DNA from 2 places in the Paenibacillus sp. N22P23 genome. Region 1 is predicted to be linked to the other one. Evidence: riboswitches for the same ligand, from Rfam matches in the RefSeq annotation. Region 1 holds a riboswitch; the other holds the start of a gene.

Evidence for each region. A riboswitch is a leader RNA that binds a small molecule or an ion and turns the genes downstream of it on or off. The one in region 1 is predicted to bind cobalamin.
Region 2: another riboswitch for cobalamin. It lies ahead of AC506A_RS27705 (S-layer homology domain-containing protein); the one in region 1 lies ahead of AC506A_RS04650 (S-layer homology domain-containing protein).

The regions. Positions count from the first base shown of each region.
Region 1 covers NZ_JBXENT010000001.1:943,401-950,681, reverse strand. The annotation lists gene AC506A_RS04650 (S-layer homology domain-containing protein) at 1-2,645, opposite strand, end outside; cobalamin riboswitch at 2,837-3,033, opposite strand; gene AC506A_RS04645 (GNAT family N-acetyltransferase) at 3,085-3,540, opposite strand; gene AC506A_RS04640 (NAD(P)-dependent alcohol dehydrogenase) at 3,627-4,613, opposite strand; gene AC506A_RS04635 (GNAT family N-acetyltransferase) at 4,638-5,171, opposite strand; gene AC506A_RS04630 (hypothetical protein) at 5,422-5,718, opposite strand; gene AC506A_RS04625 (hypothetical protein) at 5,828-6,415, shown strand; gene AC506A_RS04620 (hypothetical protein) at 6,567-7,281, shown strand, end outside.
Region 2 covers NZ_JBXENT010000011.1:110,248-117,528, reverse strand. The annotation lists gene AC506A_RS27710 (DUF4430 domain-containing protein) at 1-932, opposite strand, end outside; gene AC506A_RS27705 (S-layer homology domain-containing protein) at 945-2,594, opposite strand; cobalamin riboswitch at 2,721-2,913, opposite strand; gene AC506A_RS27700 (tetratricopeptide repeat protein) at 3,020-4,582, opposite strand; gene AC506A_RS27695 (MFS transporter) at 4,738-5,973, opposite strand; gene AC506A_RS27690 (GTP-binding protein) at 6,009-7,281, opposite strand, start outside.

The DNA of each region.
Region 1 (7,281 bases):
GTAGAGCCTGCTCCGATCGAGCGGATTTTGCCTGGCAGCGCGCGTTCTAATACGGTATAGGCGGTATCGCCTGTTTGCAAAGCAACTTGCGTGCTTCCTAAGATCGTTCCCTTCTGTGTATCACCGGTAACGGACAGGGTTGCATATTGTGTTGTAGGAGGCGGGTTTTCTCCATCTCCGCCATCCGGAGGAGTAGGCGATTGCACAACAATGGTCAGAGGCTGCGTGTGTCGTACAAGACTTGGCGCACTGTCCGCACGGTAACCGGTCACTTCAAGCGTATAGCGGCCTGCTGCATCTATGCCTTGATTAAACGCAGCTTCTCCGCTCGCATTCGTTGTGACGGTTCTGCCACCTATGGTTACTTGTACTCCAGCGGCAGCAGAAGTTCGCACTTCACTTTCGGTACCGTTCCAGAACGATCCCGTCTGCATGACCGCAACGTTGAAGGCTTTTCCTGCTTCCGGTGTTGCTGGCGACAACTTCACCGACTTCACAAGTGCCGTGTCAGCACCCGCATAATAGACCGCAACTTTGTCGCCCTTCTGCAAGGTGTAGCCATCCATCCCGACTGCCGGGAAACTCCAATTCCCATCACGGTAAACGTCGAACATCCAGCCGTTATTGCCGCTGGCAGCAATTCCATTAATGGAACTTACGTACTTGCCATACGAAGAGTCGGTAACTTCTACAGGTACTTGATTCTGCTGGAGAAGAGAGGTCAATGATTCCAATACGTTACCTTCATCAACCACACCTGCCGCAATTGGACCCGCAGGTCCTTCAACCAATAAGCTTGTGGGCTTCACGATTTGATAGAGCTGCCCCTTGCCGCCGACAAACATCTCATAAGCCGCTAGGGCTTGCAGCGCTTGTTCAGTCGCCATGGCATCTGTAGCAGCATTCGGATCCACAACATGCAAGAATCCGCCATCAGGCTGCATAAACGTGAACAACTTATCCAAGAGCGTAATCCCATTCTTCGTGAATGGCGCACTTGTCGGATCAATGCCATTAGTAGTAAGGGCAATAATCGCCTGCGAGACGCTCTCACTTGAATCAACGATGGTGCCAAAATAGTCGGATGGATAGCCGCCGCTATTCGCATCCTGATTACTGGACAACCATTGGACCGCTTTCTGCCCGGCAGTCTGCACATCGGTTCGATCCATGTAAGGCGCCAGCGCCGTTAATGACATTGCGGTCATATCGGGATCGCTGTCACCTGTATCTAAAGCAAAGCCTCCGTCCTCATGCTGCCTGGTTAATATGGCGGCAATGAGCTTCTCCCGATTCCATATCGCTTCATCCGGCGTTTTGTAAGCTCCCGAATCTAGAGCAATTAACGCGAAGTCCAGCCCGTTTAAGCCTTGTGCTTCCATAACTTCGCTGTTATAGATATTCTCTACGAAATTGATACCTGCGTAATCCGTTGCATCTTCATAGAGTGAGGATAAGGCGATCGTGATTCGCTCATAATCGGTCACATACGCATATTCCGGATATTGATTCATAAAAGATATGGTTTCCGGCAACTTCGTAGTCAAATAGCTGTCTGGAACTTTGCGGCCTTCACGGGCTAGAGCTACAACCTGCCATTCGGAGATACCCATCCAATTGCCGTCTCCAAGCAGCCAGTCACTTGCCCATCCATACGGCACGCGGGCACCGAAATCGTAAAGTTTCCCACCGTCTTTCTTAAACTTCTCGAAGGCCACAAGCGCTTGCAGCGCCTGCTCCGTCGCCATGCCGTTCGATTGACCCGTCGGCGTATGCGAGAATGTCCCGTCCGCCTTCCTGAATGACAACAAACGGTCGATGAGATGGATACCATTCTTGGTAAAACGAGCCTCCGTCGGATCTATACCCAGTGACGTGAGTGCAATAATGGTTTGCGAGACGCTTTCGCTATTATCCACGCCGTAGGATTTGTAGCCTCCGTTATCAAGTTGGCTGCTTGATAACCACGTGACAGAAGCGGCAATGACCGTCTGAACCGCCGCTTGATCGACATAAGGAGCCAACGCCGTGAGCGTCATACCCGTCATATCCGGATCACTGGTTGCGCCACCGAAGCTGAATCCGCCGTCCGACTTCTGCTTCTTCAGCACTTCCGCGACTAGCTTCTCTCTCGTCCACACAGCTTGATCTGGGATGGAATAATCGCCGCTGTCCAATGCGATAAGTGCAAATATCAATCCGTTCAATGCTGGAGTAGTCGGATAATTGTAGATACGCTCAACCAAATTATAACCCGCGAACTTCGTCGCATCCTGGTGAGCTGCGGTTAATCCAATCACCGTTCTCTCATAGTCCGTTATGGATGATAATGCACCTTTACCGGCAACAAGTTTCTTATAAAGTGCGGATACATAGTTGCTTGGAACAGTTTCGCCTGCCGCCGCAAGACCAGCTGCCTGCCAGTCTCCTAAACTGGATGCGCCAAGCACAGATTGAACGGTGCCATCGATCGCCGCCTCTACCTGCTCAAGCAGCGGGTCGGGAGTCACTTCCACATCTTCCGCATAAACGGTAAATGAAGGACCAATTACAGAAATAAACAATACTGCCGCAAGCATGAAAGCCAGCCAGCGCTTACCTTTCAACTTACTTGAATAATGAACTACATGAGATCGCATATCCATCCTCTTCTCCACTTCATTACTAGATTCTGCACACGGTATGCATAGCTTCGCCAATCAACAAAAAAAGCCGCCCCAAAACAGGGCGGCTCAAACAGATACTGAAATCACGCATAGCAATATAAGCAATAAAGCTCCATTACGAGATTATGCGCGTTCATGATCATTTCCAATTCCCACCCCCCGAAGAATTAAGAAACATTCGCGTAAAGGCAGGTCTCCTGGCTCATGAATCATCGCTTCTCCAGCCTTCCCGGTTCGATAAGAACCAGTGGCACCGTGTGGAGTCACTCCTCAATTACAGTGGCGGGACCGCGCCGGCTTTTAACCGGACTTCCCTTTTAAGCAAGTTTGTTAGGCAACAAACTGCACCTTTTACGGATCGTATGTATTCAATTTTCTTGTCCATCATAACGGCAATCGATAACCTTGTCTATGAAATTTATAATGTTTTCGTCATAAAAACACTGTACGGGTCTAAAATATAATCCGCGAATGGCTCACACTCTTCGAAGCCCAGACTGGCATATAGCTTCATGGCAGGCTTGAACGATTCCATCGATCCCGTCTCCAAGCTTAGCCGAGTATACCCTCGTTTCTTGGCTTCTTCGATCATATGTTCAAGAAGTCGCTTCGCAACCCCTTTTCTTAAATGCTGCATCGAGGTTCGCATCGATTTGATTTCTCCGTGTCCCGCATCCAATTCCTTGATGGCTCCGCAACCTAGTAATTCATCCTCTTCCCAAGCGCTCCAGAACGTAATATCAGGTTGTTTTAGCCCATCAAGATTAAGTGCATGCATGCTTTCCTCAGGAGATTGCTCGGCCATACTTTGAACATGTTCCTTTATTAGCGCAATGATTTGGGCTCCGGTTAGATCATCGATTCTGATTTCCATGTATCTACACTCCACTGTCTGTAGGATTTAATCAACCCATTATACTAGCCCTGCCAAGTGAAGTCGATATGCATTCTACTACAAGGCTACTTCTTACTACCGCTCACCTGGATAATCAATTTTCCCTTTGCGTTGCCTTCTCCGAGTTGCCTCAGTGCATCGGCAGTTTGGCTTAAGGGGTATATCCGATCAATTACAGGTTTGATTGTGCCAGACTTGTAGAGCTGCCTGATGAAATCTTGATCATCTCTGCTTGGTTTGTGCAATAAGAGTCTCATCGTCTTACTTCCGGTTCGTTTAACCCAGGCACCGAGAAACAGAAGCTGGATGATTCGAGCCGTTGAACCGCCAATCATGACATAAGTGCCTGTAGGCGATAAGGCTCGTTTGTAGTCAAACATGGAGCGAAAGCCTGCCACATCCAGAATCAGATCATAACATTGACCATTATGCGTAATATCCTCTTTCGTATAATCAATAACATGGTTCGCGCCTAGCGATCGTAAGAGATCCAATTTACTGCCATGGTCTACAGCCGTAACCTCAGCTCCGCATGACTTGGCAATCTGAAGCGCAAATGTCCCCACACCTCCACCAGCACCGTTAATGAGTATCTTGTGCCCTTTCTGCAGCTCGCCTTTTATTCGAAGACCTTGTAAAGCAAGAACAGCTGCTTGCGGTATGGCTGCAGCTTCCTCGAATGTCATGCCTCTGGGCTTAAGCGATAACGCAGACTCTCTGGCACATACATATTCTGCAAAACCGCCCCAGCTGCACCCCGAAATATCGCCGAACACCTCATCACCTGCACGCAGTTGCTTCACATCTTTGCCAACTGCTTCAACTCGACCTGCAATGTCCGCTCCGAGAATACGGAATCGAGGTCCACGAAGCCCACCTAGGCGGACCAGATACGGAACTCCTCTAAGCAGATCCCAATCCCACGAATTAACGGACGCCGCATGTACCTGAATAAGTACTTCATTGTCCTTAGGAGTAGGCTTTGGCACCTCCTGTAGGGATAGAACTTCTGTTTTTCCGTAGGATGTGTACACGATTGCTTTCATCATCATCAGGAGCACCTCGATCCGTGGATTCTATCGATCATACGCAAATTCATCTTCTAGAATCGAGTATTGATAAGAGTCATGCCACTTCCCTTTATGCCGCATATGTTCCCTCAAATGTCCTTCGAATTTCATTCCGATTCGCTGCATCACGGTAGCAGAACCTACGTTATCCGGGCGACACGTTGCATACATGCGATGAAGTCCATGTTCACGAAAACCGAACTGCAGTAAGGCTGCAGCCGCTTCAGTCGCATAGCCTTTACCCCAGAATGCGTGATTGAAGCAATAACCCAGTTCAGCTTGTAATGCGTTTCCAATGTGAATGCCACATCCGCCGATCAACTCCCCGTTTTCTTTAAGAACAACGGCAAATTCAAAATCCAAGCGCGGCTGTTGTTTCTGCGTTTCAATGACGCTATCGAGATAGTTCTGCGTATCTTCGATTGTGTTTGGCCCCCAGATGGTATGCGTACAAACCAATGGATCTGATGCATATGCATGAACAGCTTCCAGGTCGGAAGCAATAAATTCTCTTATCATTAACCGCTTTGTTTCCATCATGCCATGAGGCCTCCTATTTTGGGTGAAATATCCATCGATCAATTCGCAACAATCGGTATACATAATTATAGTTATGTAAACCATTTCTATCGAGTAGTGTTTGATGTATAAATATACACCCCTTGTCTCAGCAATTAGCTAGAACTACCTGCTGGACACTTACAAGTCACTCCTCTATCTATTACCTAATTTGATCATAGCAAATAAGGGGGTAGTCGGGTATACCAACTATCCCCTATTTCACATCACGTTAATCCTGTTTGACTTTCTTCCGTCTACGGAAAGAAACGCCGCCAAAACCACAGATGACTGCGATATAGAAGCCTGCGTCGTACCACCAGCCTGAATTAAGAGCTTCATAAACTCTAATATGGGGTTTAAAGATGCCAATAATGAGCGAAATCGGTGCGATCCATCCGTGCCAGATTCCCCAGAAGAAACCTGCAGGATGAGCCACATTATTCGTCCCGTCTCCAGGCACACATCCCGTTAATGAAAGAACTGTTACGAACATCATCCCTGTTAGGAGTACATATCTTGCTTTCATGTCCCTTCCACCTTCCTCAATCACGTGATCCATCGTTGAATATTCCTGTTATATCGTGGATTTTTATGCATATTTATGATCGTATGTAAATCCACAGCATCAGTACCCGATGGGAGTGTCGATCATTCTGAAATGGCTGATTCTTTCTCTACTTGCAGTTGTTATGCTAGTTGGTTGTGACACGAATGCAAACCAAACTGCTATGGTCACAGAGGAACCACAGAAGACCCTTGCTAAGAACATGACCGCACACCAGAAAGATATTTTCCAAGAAATTCTTGCACGGGTACTGCGCAATCGCAACAATCTGACACCTGAAACGCATCGACAATTCTGGGAACTGGTGGACGAGGTTGGAGCAACGGAGGAAGAATTGGCAACGATGAAGGACTTGCTGGCAGGCCCTATAGTCATTTATATGAAGTATTTCTTCGAGGATGCCTTGATTTCGTTAGAGCAAGGTAAACCGTACAAATCGGATGAACGGGAACACTATGAACAACATCTGAAATCGCTTGAAGCGATGAACGATTATCGAATTGAGGAAAACAATGCACTCATGGAACAAATCGCCTATAAACAGCCGATCCAACAAGGAAGTCAGTCAGCGGTGATGGACGAGGCGATGATTCAACAAGCATTAATCAATGTGAATCTTGCAATGGACACGATTAATCAACTGTTTACAAGGCCATAACATAGTGCGTCTCCAAGGAGAGTCCATCTGACTCTCCTTCTTTCATGAATGTGATCGAACCGCCACTGGATGATCGTTTATATAAGCAACTTTTCCCAACTAATTACGTCTAATTATTGAGATTATTTGGGTAGCATTGAGGAGTGGCTATATGAAACCACAAAGTCGTATGCTCATTATTATCACCTTCACCGCGCTTACCTTACTTACCATCCTATTCTTCTATATTCACGGGCTGAAAGATGAGAATACGCCCACGACTCAGAGCATTCCTACTGATAGGACCGAAACCGCAATCCCCTCTCCAACAACTGCTGCTTCTGCTGCAACTCAATCACCGCCTTCTGCAAACCCGGTCTGGAAGCCTCATGAAGGCGAATTTATAGCGGACTCGAAGGACGCGCATATACTCTATAAGAAAGAACAAGCCATGATTTATGTGCAAGATCTTCATCTCTACTACTCGTCAGACGGCACAACTCAGCAGACTTTATATGAATGGAAAGCTCCCCTCCCCTTAGAAGCATGGCTGAATGGAGATTACCTGCTCATAGGGGCTCAACTTACGGAGAACAGCGCTCTAGATGGGATGTCCAATGCAACCGGAGCTTGGATCGCCATACGAATAGAGCCGGCACCTGTCGTTATCGACGAAACAAGTCTCTTCTTTGGCCCGCATGAAGTATTGTCGGTCCGACTTACCGAGGAACCGAGACTTTTTCTCCTTAAAGTTCGCAATGGATCCGGGTTCTCAGAGGAGGTTTTTGATCCGTCACACGATGGCTGGGAGACAATCGATAGAGGAAGAACGGATACCACAGCAACTGAATCTTCACCCCATACTCCGAATTCGCTCGTACTAACAA
Region 2 (7,281 bases), on a different contig from region 1:
CCGGCTTGTGCAGCATAAGAATCGCCAACATCTCGGCCCAAATCGCATGTGTACACCCACTCGATCACATCGCCCTGCTTCAGCTGATACCGGCTTGCACCGTAGTTCGGAAACCATCCATTTACGTTGTACATCCACCCGGATAACTCCCCGCAGTCAAATTCATAGAGGTTATTGATCCCTTCAATATAGGCGGAGTTGTACATAGGCGTATTCTCGAACTCCATCGGAATTTTGTTCTTTTTCATTTCACGCTGCAGCACGTTAAACACGGATTCACCTTCATAGAACGTCACTTCCTGTGACTTGAAGATCACGCCATCCTTAGGTACGAGCTCGACTTTCTCGGCATCCAATTGATCCATATGATCCAGAATCGTTGCACAGCTCACGGAGAGATACGCCGTCATCACCCTATCGGAAACTTCAGCTTTCTGTGGATCAATGGGAGCTGGCTTGCCTTCCGGCACGGGATCGGTAAGATACTGATCCTTCCCTGCATCCGGCTTGATTACAGGAGCCTTCGCGTCCATTGAAGGAGGTTTGGTTGCCCCCTTTGCCGGTGGTAATGGCTTCGTCTGGGATGACGATGAGGATGTGCTTGGCTTAGGCTTCACCGATTGTTCGGGCTTAGACGAGGCTTTCACTCCCTCACTTGAGGTAGCCGGTTCATCATCAGATTCTTCGGCGGTTTCCTTGACGATTGTGGGAGATTTCTCATCCGTTGTTGGTTCAGGCTCCGATTCAGATTCAGATGAAGGTGCTGCCGCTGGTGGAAGCACTGCTTGATCCGCCGTTTCCGTCGCTTTTTCAACGGCATTACGCTCACTCTTCGTGGCCGAAGAAGGCCCGCTGCTATAGAAAGCGATAATAAGGACGATTGCAACAATTGCCGCCGCAACAAGTTTCGTTCGGGTTTGTTTCATGTTCATCTTTACGCCTCTTTACACTAGTTTTGCCGATCGCAGCATGCGGTAGAGCATCTCCGCAATCTCGGCGCGCGTGACAAATGTAGTCGGAGCAATCGTCAGCATCTCCTGCGATAAAATGTTCTCCCTATAGCAGAAAGCAAGCGCCGTTCTTGACCACGGCGCGGTTAAGGTGTAATCACCGAATTGTGCAAGCATATCTCGAACTTCGCTGTTAACCATCGATGTATCCAACCCGCACAGCTTTGCCGCATTTGCGATCATGACAGCTGCTTCCTGCCTCGTGATGGTACGACTCGGTGAAAATGCAGCAGCAGAGGTTCCATTCACAATGCCGTACGTGTAAGCCGTACCCACTGCACCTGCATACCAGCTCGTGGCTGATACATCGTTGAAGACTTGCGCCGCATTCGGAGTAAGCCCGAGACCGAGACCCTTGGTCACAATAGCCGCGAATTCTGCCCGCGTCATCGTTCGATTCGGCGCAAAACCATTGGCACTCATTCCGCTGATGATACCTCTGGATGCAAGTGATTCGATCGCAGACTTATTCACATGTGCACGGATATCGGAAAAGGTTTTGCCAGCGTTAATAACCGGCATGGCTTTAATCGCTTTATTTTTATTCGGCAATCCCACACTCGCTTGATGACTTGTGGATAACAACGGGACGACATCGTCCATTCGATACATGCTCGACTGCCCTGCTGCCGCTCTCTGGTAATTGACGAGCCCGTATAACGCCTGCTCCGTCGACATGCCCGATACACCGCTACCGTCTGCCGTGTGCCGGAAACCTTTTCCCTTGGCATAGTAAGACAGCAAATCATCCAGAACCGTTTTACCGTTCTTGACGAATCGGCTGTCGTCGATTGGGATTCCGAGCTCACACAGTGCCATGAGCACCTGCACGGTGCTCTCTGCGTTTTTCACACCTAAGCTCGCATAGCCGCCACCACTGTCTTGAATCCGTGAAAGGGTCGCAATCGCCTTCTCTGTTGCGGTCTTTACGCCCGTTCGATTCTGATACTTGGCAAGCGCCTGCAGCGCCATGCCCGTTATGTCGGGGTCCGCTGCCGTTCCGGAAAGCGCGAAGCCCCCATCCTTCAACTGCCGCAATAGAATGTCATCGATATACATGTCTCTGGTTGCGTGTGTACGGGCAGCTTTATTGAAGGGGACCTCATAATTGCCGCTATCCAGCGCAAGAAGTGCAAAGATCGGGCCGTTAATCCCTTGCCAAACCGTTTTGTCGAAATCGCTCAAAGGCAGGAGCAGATTATAGCCGGCAACATTCGCAGGATCTGCACCGATTGCCCTTAATGCCAGAATTAGCCGAGAGTACTCGGTATATTTCTTATCGTGAAGATTACCTTTGTTCGCAAGGACAACTTGTTCGACACGGCTGTAATAAGCATCATAATAGCTTTGCGGTACACTGTAGCCGGAACGCGCAAGTCCGATAATGGCCCACTCACCGCCAACAGAGCCGAATTGTGGTTCTTTTACCGTGGTCAGCATGTATTCGGCCGTTTCCTTGACGGCACTGTCCACATCTTTGATGGATGCTGCTGATGATGCTGCGGACACACCGATGGAACCTATAATCGCAGTGCCCAGGCACAGAACGATCAAGAGGGACACTAGCTTGGCATACTTGTTCATAACTGCCTCCTTCGTGGTTTGGATAAACAAAAAAAAGCCCTTGATTCATTAAGAATCAAAGGCAGCCAGCGTCGTCAACTACAAGCAAAGACAACAAAAAAGCACCGCCTCCATCATCCGTAGAGTCTGTGAAATCAAATCAAGGCAGGTCTCCTGGCTATGCGTCAACGCTTCTCTATGCCTTCCCGGCTTATGGGCCAGTGGCAAATCCTAGATCAGCTCTTCATTTACAGTGGCGGGACCGCGCCGGATTTTCACCGAACTTCCCTATTAAGCAGCGCTTATCGACTAAGCGTGCACCTTGACTAGTTCTATTCAATTGCTATTCATACTATAGAAGAACGATGGTTTTGTCTATCCATTGCCGCTATGGCAAAAACAAAAGGGCGCCCGCAAGGAGCGCCCTTCTTCTATCCATACTTATTCTACTCTTCTGCTGTCAGCGCCTGCAGAAGTGCCAAGGCATCCTCATGCTCAGGCTCTTGAACCAGTGCCTCACGCAAGTATGCCATCGCCGCTTCCTTATCTCCCTGCTCATAGCTGCATATCGCCAGACAGAATAAGACAGTCGGAACGGACTCATCTTCATCGGTTTCAATCGATAAGCTCAAGAACGCCTTCGCGTCATCGTAGAACTCCATCTCGAATAGCAGCAAACCTGCGTCCAGCGCCAAGTCATAACGCTGCTCCATCACATAGAACGATGACCACATGATGTGTATGCCATTTTGAATATCCAGTAATTCTTCTTCGCCAGCCTCGGGCAGCAGAGCTGAAATTTGTTTCGTGCATTGGATAAAGAACTCCGCATCATACCCACCCAGCCGCCAGAAGGCCAATATTTGCTGCAGCCCCATCGTGCCAATATGCTGGTCGACCCACTCCTTCATACTGAAGAACTCATCCGGCCCAAAGCGTTCTACAAACCGCCGAAAAGCCAGCCTTGTATTGGCATAACGCATCGGTGATTCCAGCATGAGAATACAGCCGACATTAATCGCGTTATAATGATGCTCCTTCGTAAAGAGCGACAGTGCACCTCTTTGCTCCAACACATGTTGAATCGCATGATAGTTTGCATTTAGCGAGAAGCTGCCATGATGAAAGAACTCCGGCGGCTCGGCAAGGTTCCAGTGCTCCAGCCGATGGTCGCCTTTATCCGCCGTGATCAACAGAAACCCTGCCTGTGACAGCTGCTGAAGCCGATCCAATAAGGTCAGCCCGGCTACCGGAAACAGGATATAAGAATCATCTAGCTCCTGCACATACATCGTGATCAGATCATGATAGGGGTAGGTTGCTTCTTTGTATGCAGGCGCCAAGCGATTCACGTAATTCAGCTTCATATGTTTGATGGTTTCTGATGTCGTAAGCTCCTTGAGATTATCCGGAAACTCGACACTGATATCGCACTCATAGACTTCTCCATCACTAACATAAATCAACTCTTGCGGGATCACATCAAAGAAATAATTGGCGACGATCAGCAGCGGCTGCTTCAAATCACCCGGACGTATCGTAGTTTGCGCTACGGCCAAGTGCACTTCTGTATCGGCTACAGCATCAAACCTTGCAAAATCAAGCAGTCCCTCCTGAATGAACGGCTGCATGGCGGGATGATTCTGCCAAGCCACTACGTTCTTGGCTGCCAGGTCGGTCATCACATATCGGAACGGCGGCAGCTCGATACCGGCATAATCGCGCAGCTCGCACAGTTTATGCAGGGTGTGAAACGCAAGGCGCCCTGCACCCGCACCCAATTCAATAATTGTCACCGGTTCAGCAAGATCCCCCGTACCCGCCCGATCTTGAAGAAATCCGAAAATCATCTCCGCATAAGAGGTAGCCATCATCGGATTACTCGATATATATTGCGGGACTTGGTCATTGTTCCAAGCCTTCATGCCTTCTTCTTCGTAATAATTGCGCTGCAAATCCCAAATTGGTGCTTCGCTGAAGCGAAACTGCTGTCGGTTATGTTCTGCCATTCACTGTAGACCTGCTTTCTATGTCACCATTAAGGGAACGAGTATGGACGAAAGTATCTCTTAATATGTAGCACTACTTTACGAAAATAGCAAAAGGGACGCCACAATTGGCGCCCTTTGTTACAGTTATTGATCCCTACATGACGAGATGGTCATCAGGCATGCAGCTTCTCATCCTTCGGCAGGAATATGGCGAGAATGCCGAGCAGCGGCAAGTACGCGCATAGCTTCATCATATATTCAATGCTCGTCGCATCGGCGATCCAGCCCAGAACAGCCGAGCCCAAGCCGCCGATACCAAATGCAAGCCCGAAGAACAACCCTGATACGAGGCCCACTTTGCCGGGCAGCAGCTCCTGCGCAAACACGACAATGATGGAGAACGCCGATGACAGTACGAACCCCGCACAGATACACATTACGCATGTCCAAAATAAGTCGCAATACGGCAGCAGAAGCGAGAACGGCGCGGTACCGAGAATCGAGAACCAAATGATGTTTTTCCGGCCGTAGCGGTCGGCAAGCGGTCCGCCAAAGAATGTGCCTGCCGCGGCTGCCGCCAGAAACGCAAACAGAAATAACTGCGCATGCTGCACGGAAACCCCGAACGAATCCATTAAATAAAAACTATAATAGCTGCTTAAGCTGGACATATAAATATGCTTCGATACCACTAAGAAAACAAGAATAACGATGGCCCAGGTAATTTGTTTCTGCGATAATCCGATTCTCGCAGCAGCAGAACCGTTCTTAACGCTCGATGCTGCTTTCTTCTTGGCTCCTGCGGAACGTATTTGCAGTCCATAATCCCGATACCAACGTGCGACGTAGGTCTGAATCAGAATGGCTGCGATCGCCGCAATGGAGAACCATAGGACGCTGATTTGCCCGAGCGGCACGAAGATCGCAGCACTCATAATCGGTCCGAGCGCACCGCCAATATTGCCGCCAACTTGGAATATCGACTGTGCCAGCCCTCTTTGACTACCTGCAGCCATATAGGCTACTCGCGAAGATTCGGGATGAAAGATAGCCGACCCGATGCCGATCATCATAACGGCGATCACGATATACGCATACTCGGGTGCTAACGCGAGCGCTACAACGCCGACCAGCGTAAAGCACACTCCTAGTGGCAATATAAAAGGCCTTGGCCGACGGTCCGCATACATACCGACCATCGGCTGAATGACCGCGGCCGTAATGTTCATTGCGAAGGCGATAAACCCGATCTGTTTATAGCTTAAATGCAGCGAGTCGCGCAAGATTGGAAACAGCGCCGTTACAGTCGATTGCATCGTGTCATTCAGCAAGTGAACGATACTTATCGCAAATATAATCGGAAAAACGGTAGCGCCCACCGGAATCGATTTGGTTAATGCTTTTGCCACTTTGAGGTCCCTCCCCTAATCAAGTTCAAACAACCTTATAATAAATGCATCTTCGCTTCTGCCTCATCCCAAGCGACCGTATACCCGTGACCCTTCGCGCAAAATATCGACGACGAGCTGTACAGCGGGTCCGCATCCTTCCGGTAATTCTTCTGCTCAATCACCGCTTGTTCATTATGACAACGATCATAACCGCCGAAGACGAAGTGCGCAATCCCTCTGCCATGCGTAAAAGAAGCCAGCTCCGTGCTGTAGTCCATGAAAGTAGCAACAGGCACTATGCCCGTAATGACTGCGTGCGTAGTTGTCGTTATCGGCGGCTCGAACACTCCTGAGGCCCGTTGAACATCGGATAACACGCGGCCCATGTAGTCGATTTCCACTTTGATCTTATACTCGTAATAAGGCTCAAGCAGGATGTTGTCGGTTTTCTCCAGCCCTTGTCTTAGCGCACGGAACGTTGCCTCGCGAAAATCGCCGCCATGCGTGTGCTCATTATGGCCGGCGCCCGTAAGCAGCGTCACCCGAATATCAGTGAGCGGCATGCCTGTTAAGAGCCCATGGTGGTCGCGTTCGTAGAGATGCGTCTTGACTAGATTTTGATTGCCAATGCTCAGATCGTTCGCGTGACATTCATTCATGAACGTCAATCCACTGCCTCGCTCACCCGGCTCCAGGCGCAAATGCACCTCGGCATAATGCTTAAGCGGTTCGAAATGACCGTATCCGTTCACAATCGACGTGATGGTTTCTTTGTACAGAATTTCCGGGCTGCCGAAAGAGACGGCGAACTGGAATCGTTCCCTTACGAGCTGCTCCAGCACTTCAAGTTGGATGAGACCCATCACATGAATGTGGATCTCCTGCAAGCTTTCCTCCCAGATGACATTCAAGGACGGATCCTCAGCATTCAGCACCTGGAAGGCTTTGAGCACATCCTTCACATTCAAGGATTCGGCGAAAATCACCTTTGCCGTAAGAGTAGGCACCATATCGTAGACCAGTTTGTCCGAATAGAGGCCCAAGCCTTGCCCCGCCTCGGCGCTTGAAAGTCCGGTCACCGCAAACAGATCACCTGCCGAAACCTGATCAACCGCCTGCGACTTGCTCCCGTTAATCATGTGGAGCCGTGTCACTTTCTCGCATATCTGATCTTCTCCGCTCCCATAACACAGCTCATCACGCACCTTCAGCGTACCGCTCAAAGCCTTGATATAGGTCAAACGCACACCGTTATGGTCATGACGAATTTTATAGACACGCCCTCCGAAAGGGGCTTGATCGTCATAATTCACTGTAGTCAGCTGA